Regions from separate parts of the Streptomyces sp. NPDC006551 genome, predicted to be linked through region 1. Evidence: riboswitches for the same ligand, from Rfam matches in the RefSeq annotation. Region 1 holds a riboswitch; each other region holds the start of a gene.
The links. Region 1 has a riboswitch for thiamine pyrophosphate ahead of ABZY12_RS32700 (thiamine ABC transporter substrate-binding protein). Riboswitches for the same ligand answer to the same signal wherever they lie in the genome.
Positions count from the first base shown of each region.

Region 2: linked by a shared signal. The riboswitch ahead of thiC (phosphomethylpyrimidine synthase ThiC) and the one ahead of ABZY12_RS32700 (thiamine ABC transporter substrate-binding protein) in region 1 are both predicted to bind thiamine pyrophosphate.
Region 3: linked by a shared signal. The riboswitch ahead of thiO (glycine oxidase ThiO) and the one ahead of ABZY12_RS32700 (thiamine ABC transporter substrate-binding protein) in region 1 are both predicted to bind thiamine pyrophosphate.

Region 1 covers NZ_JBEXOT010000067.1:11,356-14,624, reverse strand. The annotation lists gene ABZY12_RS32710 (FhaA domain-containing protein) at 1-164, shown strand, start outside; gene rlmN (23S rRNA (adenine(2503)-C(2))-methyltransferase RlmN) at 408-1,514, shown strand; TPP riboswitch at 1,544-1,651, shown strand; gene ABZY12_RS32700 (thiamine ABC transporter substrate-binding protein) at 1,738-2,802, shown strand; gene ABZY12_RS32695 (iron ABC transporter permease) at 2,841-3,269, shown strand, end outside.
Region 2 covers NZ_JBEXOT010000003.1:196,582-199,850, reverse strand. The annotation lists gene ABZY12_RS05345 (hypothetical protein) at 1-34, shown strand, start outside; gene thiC (phosphomethylpyrimidine synthase ThiC) at 158-1,939, opposite strand; TPP riboswitch at 1,933-2,081, opposite strand; gene ABZY12_RS05335 (YibE/F family protein) at 2,243-3,269, shown strand, end outside.
Region 3 covers NZ_JBEXOT010000007.1:128,639-131,907, forward strand. The annotation lists gene ABZY12_RS10700 (Rv2175c family DNA-binding protein) at 1-92, opposite strand, end outside; gene ABZY12_RS10705 (FAD-dependent oxidoreductase) at 136-1,350, opposite strand; TPP riboswitch at 1,537-1,649, shown strand; gene thiO (glycine oxidase ThiO) at 1,659-2,825, shown strand; gene thiS (sulfur carrier protein ThiS) at 2,822-3,031, shown strand; gene ABZY12_RS10720 (thiazole synthase) at 3,037-3,269, shown strand, end outside.

The DNA of each region.
Region 1 (3,269 bases):
TGAAGGAGATGAGGCCGCAGACCCGCCAGGCCTACTTCGATCTGGCGACGCTGGTGGCCGCGGACTTCCCCCGCACCCAGCCCGAGGCCGTGAGCTGGGGCGCTTCGTATCCCCACTCGGGTTACAACGCGGCCAGCATGTTCGCCGCCCCCGCATGGGGCTGACCCCCCACCGGAGCGGGCCGCACGACGAGGCGTCGTCGATCATGAAGATCGCCGGCGCCGCCCGCGGGGTCCTGGCGGGGCGCGTGTGCCGCGACGAGTAGACGAGCAGACGGCCGCGCCACGGCGGATCTGGCCCTCCGGGCCGTCTCCGGGCCGCCGGAGACGGCCCGGAGACGGCCCGGGACGACCGCGGAGCGCTTCGGGCCCTGGGGGCCGGGATCCGTCTGCGACACTGGTAGAACCATGCCCAAGCCCGGAGAACTCACTTTCGTCGCGCCCCGCGGAGCCAAGAAGCCGCCGCGGCACCTCGCCGACCTCACGCCCGCCGAGCGCAAGGAAGCCGTCGCCGCGATCGGCGAGAAGCCGTTCCGCGCCAAGCAGCTGTCCACGCACTACTTCGCGCGGTACGCCCACGACCCCGCCGAGTGGACCGACATCCCCGCCGCCTCCCGCGAGAAGCTGCGGGGCGAGCTGCTGCCCGACCTGATGTCCGTCGTCCGGCACATCTCGTGCGACGACGACACCACCCGTAAGACCCTGTGGCGGCTGCACGACGGCACGCTCGTCGAGTCCGTCCTCATGCGGTATCCCGACCGGGTCACCATGTGCATCTCCTCGCAGGCCGGCTGCGGGATGAACTGCCCGTTCTGCGCCACCGGGCAGGCCGGGCTCGACCGGAACCTGTCGACCGCCGAGATCGTGCACCAGATCGTCGACGGGATGCGGGCGCTGCGCGACGGCGAGGTGCCGGGAGGGCCGGCGCGGCTCAGCAACATCGTCTTCATGGGCATGGGCGAGCCGCTCGCCAACTACAAGCGGGTCGTCGGGGCGATCCGGCGGCTGACCGACCCCGAGCCCGACGGGCTGGGGCTCTCGCAGCGCGGGATCACCGTCTCCACCGTCGGTCTCGTGCCCGCGATGCTGCGCTTCGCCGACGAGGGCTTCAAGTGCCGGCTCGCCGTCTCGCTGCACGCGCCCGACGACGAGCTGCGCGACACCCTCGTGCCCGTCAACACCCGCTGGAAGGTTCGCGAGGTCCTCGACGCCGCCTGGGAGTACGCGGAGAAGTCCGGCCGCCGGATCTCCATCGAGTACGCCCTCATCCGGGACATCAACGACCAGGCATGGCGGGGCGACCTGCTCGGACGGCTCCTCAGGGGCAAGCGGGTGCACGTCAACCTCATCCCGCTGAACCCGACCCCCGGGTCCAAGTGGACGGCCTCCCGTCCCGAGGACGAGAAGGCGTTCGTCGAGGCCATCGCCGCCCACGGCGTGCCGGTGACCGTCCGCGACACCCGAGGTCAGGAGATCGACGGCGCCTGTGGACAGCTCGCCGCCACCGAACGCTGACCTTGTAGGCTGAGCTCGAACACATCTCCATATTCCGACAGGGGAGCGCCACAGCGCTGAGAGTGCGGTCAACGGACCGCAGACCCTCTGAACCTCGCCCAGGTCATTCTGGGTAGGAAGTTCGGTCGTTACTCGAGCTGTTGCGCCCTGCCCACCCTCGGGTGGGCAGGGCCGCGTCTCTTCCTGGTCACACCCAGGAGGAATTTCAGTGAGCACCAAGAAGATGGCCGCGGGCGCGCTCGTCGCCGCGCTGGGCGTCACCACGCTCGCCGCGTGCGGCGGCTCCGGCGACCAGGCCGACAGCCGTGCGCCGAAGACCGTGACCCTCGTGAGTCACGACTCCTTCAACGCCTCCAAGGAGGTGTTGGCGGAGTTCACCCAGAAGACGGGTTTCACGGTCAAGGTCCTCAAGAGCGGCGACGCCGGTGAAGCCGTCAACAAGGAGATCCTGACCAAGGGCTCCCCGCAGGGCGACGTCTTCTTCGGCGTCGACAACACCCTGCTGTCCCGCGCGCTCGACAACGGCATCTTCGTCCCGTACGAGGCCAAGGGCCTCGACCGGGTCCCCGCCGGACTCCGGCTCGACGAGGAGCACCGGGTCACCCCCGTCGACACCGGCGACATCTGCGTCAACTACGACAAGAAGTACTTCGCCGACAAGAAGCTCGCGCCCCCGCAGACCTTCGACGACCTGGCGAAGCCCGCGTACAAGGACCTGCTCGTCGTCGAGAACCCCGAGCGGTCCTCCCCGGGACTCGGCTTCCTCCTCGGCACCGCCGCCCGGTACGGCGACGACGGCTGGCAGGACTACTGGAAGAAGCTCAAGGCCAACGGCGTGAAGACCGTCGACAGCTGGGAGCTCGCCTACAACCAGGAGTTCTCCGGCTCCGCGGGCGGCAAGAAGGCCAAGGGTGACCGTCCGCTGGTCGTGTCGTACGCCTCCAGCCCGCCGGTCGAGGTCCTCTACTCCGAGCCGCAGCCGAAGACCGCCCCCACCGGCGTCTCCACGGGCACCTGCTTCCGGCAGACCGAGTTCGCCGGACTGCTCGACGGGGCGAAGAACCCCGAGGGCGGCAAGATGCTGATCGACTTCCTGATCTCCAAGAAGTTCCAGGACGACATGCCGCTGCAGATGTTCGTCAACCCCGTCACCAGCGACGCGACGCTGCCCGAGCTGTTCACCCAGCACGGGGTGGTGATCGACAAGCCGCAGACGATGGAGCCCGCGAAGATCGCCGAGAAGCGTGACCAGTGGATCCAGTCGTGGTCCTCGCTCGTGCTGAAGTGACGAAAGCGCCCCGTGGAAGCGCGGCGCGGCTCGGCCTCATGGTCGTGCCCGTCGCGTTCTTCGGCCTCTTCTTCGCCTGGCCCGTCGCCTCGATCATCGAGCGCGGGCTCATGGTGGACGGGGCATGGCGGTTCGGCCGGTTCGGCCAGACGCTGACCCGGCCGGAGATCCTCGACGTCCTCTGGTTCACGCTGTGGCAGGCGCTCGCCTCCACCGCGCTGACCCTGCTGATCGCGCTGCCCGGCGCGTACGTCTTCGCCCGCTTCGACTTCCCCGGCAAGGCGCTGCTGCGCGCCGTCGTCACCGTCCCCTTCGTCCTGCCCACCGTCATGGTCGGCACGGCGTTCCTGGCACTCGTCGGTCGCGGCGGGCTCCTCGACGAGCTGTGGGGCGTCCGCCTGGACACCACCGTGTGGGCGATCCTCCTCGCCCATGTCTTCTTCAACTACGCCGTCGTCGTCCGGACC
Region 2 (3,269 bases), on a different contig from region 1:
CGACTTCGGCTCTCCGGAGAACCGACCGGAGTGAACGCCGGAGAACCAGCCGGAGTGAACGCCGGAGGGACGGCACGGGAGCGGACGCCAGGACGGACGGAACCGGGCCGGCCCGCGACTCCCCCCGGGGCCGCGGGTCCGCCCGGTGTCCTCCAGGTCAGTCCGCCAACGGGAGGTAGACCCGGTTGCCGGAGGCGGCGAACTCCTTGGACTTCTCCGCCATACCGGCCGAGATCTCCTCCGACTTGAGGTCGCCACCGTGCTCCCGGCGAATGTCCTGCGAGATCTTCATCGAGCAGAACTTCGGGCCGCACATCGAGCAGAAGTGCGCGGTCTTCGCGGGCTCGGCCGGCAGCGTCTCGTCGTGGAACTCACGGGCCGTGTCCGGGTCGAGGGCCAGGTTGAACTGGTCCTCCCAGCGGAACTCGAACCGCGCGTCCGACAGCGCGTCGTCCCATTCCTGCGCCCCCGGGTGCCCCTTGGCCAGATCGGCCGCATGCGCCGCGATCTTGTACGTGATGACGCCGGTCTTCACGTCGTCGCGGTTGGGCAGGCCCAGGTGCTCCTTGGGCGTGACGTAGCAGAGCATCGCCGTGCCCCACCAGGCGATCATCGCGGCGCCGATCCCGGACGTGATGTGGTCGTACGCGGGCGCGACGTCCGTGGTCAGCGGGCCGAGGGTGTAGAACGGCGCCTCCTCGCAGATCTCCTGCTGGAGGTCGATGTTCTCCTTGATCTTGTGCATCGGGACATGGCCCGGGCCCTCGATCATCGTCTGCACGTTGTGGCGCTTGGCGATCGTGTTCAGCTCACCGAGCGTGCGCAGCTCCGCGAACTGCGCCTCATCGTTGGCGTCCGCGATCGAACCGGGGCGCAGACCGTCGCCCAGCGAGTACGTGACGTCGTACGTCGCCAGGATCTCGCAGAGCTCCTCGAAGTTCGTGTAGAGGAAGTTCTCCTTGTGGTGCGCGAGGCACCAGGCGGCCATGATCGAACCGCCACGCGAGACGATGCCGGTCTTTCGGCGGGCGGTCAGCGGCACGTACGGCAGCAGTACGCCGGCGTGGACCGTCATGTAGTCGACGCCCTGCTCGGCCTGCTCGATGACCGTGTCCTTGTAGATCTCCCAGGTCAGCTCCTCGGCCTTGCCGTCGACCTTCTCCAGGGCCTGGTAGAGCGGCACGGTGCCGATCGGCACGGGGGAGTTGCGCAGCACCCACTCGCGGGTGGTGTGGATGTTACGGCCGGTGGACAGGTCCATGACCGTGTCCGCGCCCCACTTGGTCGCCCACGTCATCTTCTCCACCTCCTCCTCGATGGAGGAGGTGACGGCGGAGTTGCCGATGTTGGCGTTGACCTTGACCAGGAACCGCTTGCCGATGATCATCGGCTCGATCTCCGGGTGGTTGACGTTGGCCGGGAGCACCGCGCGCCCCGCGGCGATCTCCTCCCGTACGACCTCGGGGGAGACGTTCTCGCGAATGGCGACGTACTCCATCTCCGGGGTGATCTCACCCCGGCGGGCGTACGCGAGCTGGGTCACCGCCTGGCCGTCGCGGCCCCGACGGGGCTGGCGCGGGCGGCCGGGGAAGACCGCGTCGAGGTTCTTGAGTCCCCCGCGCGGCGAGGTGTGCTTGATCCCGTCGTCCTCGGGGCGGACCGGGCGGCCCGCGTACTCCTCGGTGTCGCCGCGACTGATGATCCAGTTCTCGCGCAGCGGCGGAAGACCCCGCCGTACGTCGGTGTCGATGGTGGGGTCGGTGTACGGACCGGACGTGTCGTACAGCGTCACGTCCTTGCCGTTGGTGAGGTGCACCTGACGGACCGGCACACGGAGGTCGGGGCGGGAGCCCTCGATGTACCCCTTGTGCCAGCCCGGTGTGCGCTCGTCCTGGCCGTCCTGGCTGGTGGCAGGCGTGCGTGCATCCTGAATGGTCATGAGACCGATCTCCCTACGCCGGCATTACCCGGTAACAGGTTCGGCGGTCGGCGCAGCCTCTTCCCGTACGTACGTCAGTACGCGCGCGTACGGTGATCAGCGCCCTCTCAGCCCGGTGCTCCGAGCTCCCGCGTGTGCAAAGGTGCCACCACGCTAGCGTCAACCCGGGCGTGCTGAACAGTGGGCCCCCGCCGTTCTTGCGATGATCGGTCGGTGACTTCCTCGCAGCAGACCCCCGAACCGCACGGCGACGGCACCGGCCACGGGCATGGGCACGGGCAGGACGACGGCCATGGCGGGCATGTGGCGCACGGCCACACGCACAGCCATGGGCCCGCCGCGCCCGTCTCCCTGCATCTGCGCAAGGTCATCGCCGCGGTCCTGATCCCGTTCGCCACCGCCGTCCTGGTCGGGCTCGCGGTCCTGTGGCCCGGCGGCACCCCGGCGCACGAGCGCACTGGCGTCGGCTTCGACCGGCAGACCGAGCAGGGCAAGGTCGTCTCGGTCGAGTACGTCGACTGCAAGGACGTGAACGCCGCGCAGGTGCCGCCGACCGGTGACACGACGACACCCCAAGGGCGGGAGGCGGTCAACGCCCAGCAGGGGCAGTGCGCGAAGGCGACGATCGAGGTCACCACGGGCAACGACAAGGGCCGCACCTTCATCGAGATCGTGCAGCCGGACGCGCCCCGGCAACTGCGCGAGGGGCAGGGCGTGGTGGTGGCGTACGCCCCCGACGCCCCGCGTGACCTGCAGTATTCGGTGACCGATGTGAACCGCAAACTCCCGATGGTGCTGCTCGCCGGAATCTTCGCGCTCGCCGTCGTGCTCGTCGGCCGGTTGCGCGGGCTGATGGCCCTGATCGCGCTCGCCGTGAGCTTCCTGGTGCTGACCTTCTTCATCCTGCCGGCGATTCTGCAGGGCTCGAATCCGCTGGTCGTGGCGGTGGTGGGGTCCAGCGCGATCATGCTGATCGCGCTCTACATGTGTCACGGGCTTTCGGCCCGTACCTCGGTCGCGGTGCTCGGCACCCTGATCTCGCTGCTGCTGATCGGGCTGCTGGGCTCGCTCTTCATCGGCTGGGCTTCACTCACTGGCAACACGGACGACAACACCGGCCTGATCCACGGCCTCTATCCGGACATCGACATGTCCGGTCTGCTGCTCGCCGGCGTCATCATCGGGTCGCTCGGGGTGCTCGACGATGTAACGGTGACCCAGACGTCGGCGGTGTGGGAGCTGCATCAGGCGGATCCGCGGATGGGGCCGCGCGCGCTGTACCGGGCCGGGATCCGCATCGGCCGCGACCACATCGCCTCGGTGGTGAACA
Region 3 (3,269 bases), on a different contig from region 1:
CGCGTCACCTCGACATCGAGCATTTCCGCGATGTCGGGGAGGTAGAGCCAGGCGGGGACGAGAGCATCGATTCTTGCGTCAATCTCGGTCACGGGACCAGCCTGCCATCCCGGACCGACAGTCGGAAGCCGGGCCCTATTCGACGGCCGCCTTCAGGGGTACGGAGGGGTCGGTCGCCCGCTCCAGGGCGACGCGCATGCCCGCCTCGATCAGTTTGCGGCCCTGGGCCAGATCGCGGGGGCGGCCGACGGCGAGCAGGGCGACCAGGACGCCGGCGCGCAGCCAGAGGACGGACCAGGAGGCGCCGGCCGGGTCGCCGCGCCGGACCAGCTCGTCGGCGCCCGTGTGGTGCCCGGCGTACTGGACGAAGCGCCCGAACTGCTCGGACCAGAAGTACGGCACCGGGTCGTAGACCCGGGGGGTCTCGCCGATGATGTCGGCCGCGACCGTGCGCGGTCCCTGGAGGGCGTTGTCCCAGTGGTGGACCAGGAGCCGCTCGTCGTAGCGGGCGGAGGGGAAGGAGGCGCAGTCGCCGACGGCGTACACGTCGGGCAGGGAGGTCCGGAGCCGGTCGTCGGCGGTGATCGAGCCGCCCGCGTCCAGGGCGATGCCGGAGCCGTCGAGCCAGTCGGTGGCGGGCCGGGCCCCGATGCCGACGACGACGGCGTCGGCGGGCAGCGTCCGGCCGTCGGCCAGGACGACACTGCCGGGTTCGATCCGCGCCACGCGCGCGTGGGTGAGGAGAGCGGCGCCGCTCTCCTCGTACCACCGGGCCATCGGGGCGGCGACGTCGGCGGGCAGCGCGCCCGCGAGCGGCCGGTCGGCGGCCTCGACGACGGTGACGGCGCAGCCGGCCTCGCGCGCGGCGGTGGCGAACTCGGCGCCGATCCAGCCCGCCCCGACCACCACGATGTCGTGGCGCCGCTCAAGGACGGGCTTGAGCCGGGCGGCGTCGTCGAGGGTGCGCAGCAGGTGGACGCCGGGCACGCCCTCGGTGCCGGGCAGGGTGACCGGCTGGGCTCCGGTGGCGACGACCAGTACGTCGTAGGGCACCGGCCCGGCCTCGGTGTCGATCTCGTGGGCTTCGGCGCGCAGGCCGGTCACTTCGAGGCCGAGGCGCAGCTCGATGGAGAGTGCTTCGAAGTCGACGTCGAAGGCCGAGTCCTCGGCCTTGCCCAGGAGTACCGCCTTGGAGAGCGGGGGCCGGTCGTAGGGCTGGTGGGGCTCGGCTCCGATCAGGGTGACGGGGCCCGCGAAGCCCTGCTCGCGCAGGGCGACGGCGGTCTGCACTCCCGCCATGCCGGCGCCCACGATCACGACGTGCTGCTGTGCCTGCTTCTGCTCGCTCACCCGATCACCTTACGCATCTGACGGGACGTCAGGAAGGTGGCCGCTCCACCGAGCCGGTGCCGGAACCTTCCAGGGACTCCCCTGCCCGGCACGGCTCCCGCCGAACGCGCCCGGGGAGTGACGTCGGTCCCATGGCGGAGGCTCCCTACTCGGCGCGAAGGGCGGGGGATAGTCTGACCGTCAACGTAGAGCACTCACGGGAGCCCGGACGCACCGGGCTGAGAGGGAGGCTGACCGGCCTCCGACCGTACGAACCTGATCCGGGTCATGCCGGCGAAGGGAGGGGCTGGACGCCCATGCCATCACGTATGCCACACGTCCGTACGTCCTGTGACGTCCTCGTCATCGGGGGCGGGATCATCGGCCTCGTCACGGCCTGGCGCGCGGCGCAGCGCGGGCTGCGCACCGCCGTGGCCGACCCCGAACCCGGCGGCGGGGCCGCACGGGTCGCGGCCGGCATGCTCGCCGCCGTCACCGAACTCCACTACGGCGAGGAGACCCTGCTCGGGCTCAACCTCGCCTCCGCCCGCCGCTACCCGGCCTTCGTCGCCGAACTGAGCGACGCCACGGGCCACGACGTGGGCTACCGCTCGTGCGGGACGCTCGCCGTCGCCCTCGACGCGGACGACCGGGCGCATCTGCGGGAGCTGCACGCCCTGCAGACCCGCTGCGGTCTGGAGTCGGAGTGGCTCAGCGGGCGTGACTGCCGCCGGCTCGAGCCGATGCTCGCTCCGGGGGTGCGGGGCGGGCTCCGGGTCGATGGCGACCACCAGGTCGATCCGCGCCGGCTCGCCGCCGCGCTGGTCGTCGCCTGCGAACGCGCCGGTGTGGTCTTCCACCGGAGCGTCGCCGACCGTCTCACGGTCGTGCGCGACCGGGCCGCGGGAGCGGTGTTCGCGGACGGCACGGAGCTCGCGGCCGACCAGGTCGTCCTGGCCGCGGGCAGCCTCAGCGGCCGGCTCGGCGGCGTACCGGAGGAGGCTCTGCCTCCGGTACGGCCCGTCAAGGGGCAGGTGCTGCGGCTGACCGTGCCGCCCGCGTACGCGCCGTTCCTGTCCCGCACGGTCCGGGCCGTGGTACGCGGCAGCCACGTCTATCTGGTGCCGCGCGAGAACGGCGAGCTGGTCGTCGGCGCGACCAGCGAGGAGCTCGGCTGGGACACCACGGTCACGGCGGGCGGGGTGTACGAGCTGCTGCGCGACGCGCACGAGCTGGTGCCGGGCATCACCGAGCTGCCGCTCACCGAGACCCGGGCGGGTCTGCGGCCCGGGTCCCCGGACAACGCGCCGCTGCTCGGCCCGAGCGCGCTGCCGGGCCTCCAGCTGGCCACCGGCCACTACCGCAACGGGGTGCTGCTCACGCCCGTCACCGGCGACGTCATGGCGGAGGTGCTGACCACCGGCACGCTCCCGGACGAGGCCCGCCCCTTCACCCCCCGCCGCTTCTCTCCCGTACGTCTGGAGCAGCCCGCATGAACGTGCTGAACGTGTCCGTGAACGGGGAGCCGCGCGAGCTCCCCGGCCCCGTCTCGCTCGACGCCCTCGTCGCCACCCTGACCGCGGCCCCCTCGGGGGTGGCCGCGGCCGTCAACGAAACCGTCGTGCCGCGCGGCCAGTGGTCCGCGACCTTCCTCGGCGAGGGCGACCGCGTCGAGGTCCTCACAGCGGTGCAGGGAGGCTGAGCGCGATGTCCGACGACGTGTTCCTTCTCGGCGGTACGGAGTTCTCCTCGCGTCTGATCATGGGCACGGGCGGCGCGCCCAGCCTGGACATGCTGGAGCGCTCGCTGATCGCCAGCGGTACGGAGCTGACCACGGTGGCGATGCGCCGCCTGGACCCGACCGTGCAGGGCTCGATCCTGTCGGTCCTGGACCGGCTCGGCATCCAGGTGCTGCCCAACACGGCGGGCTGCTTCACGGC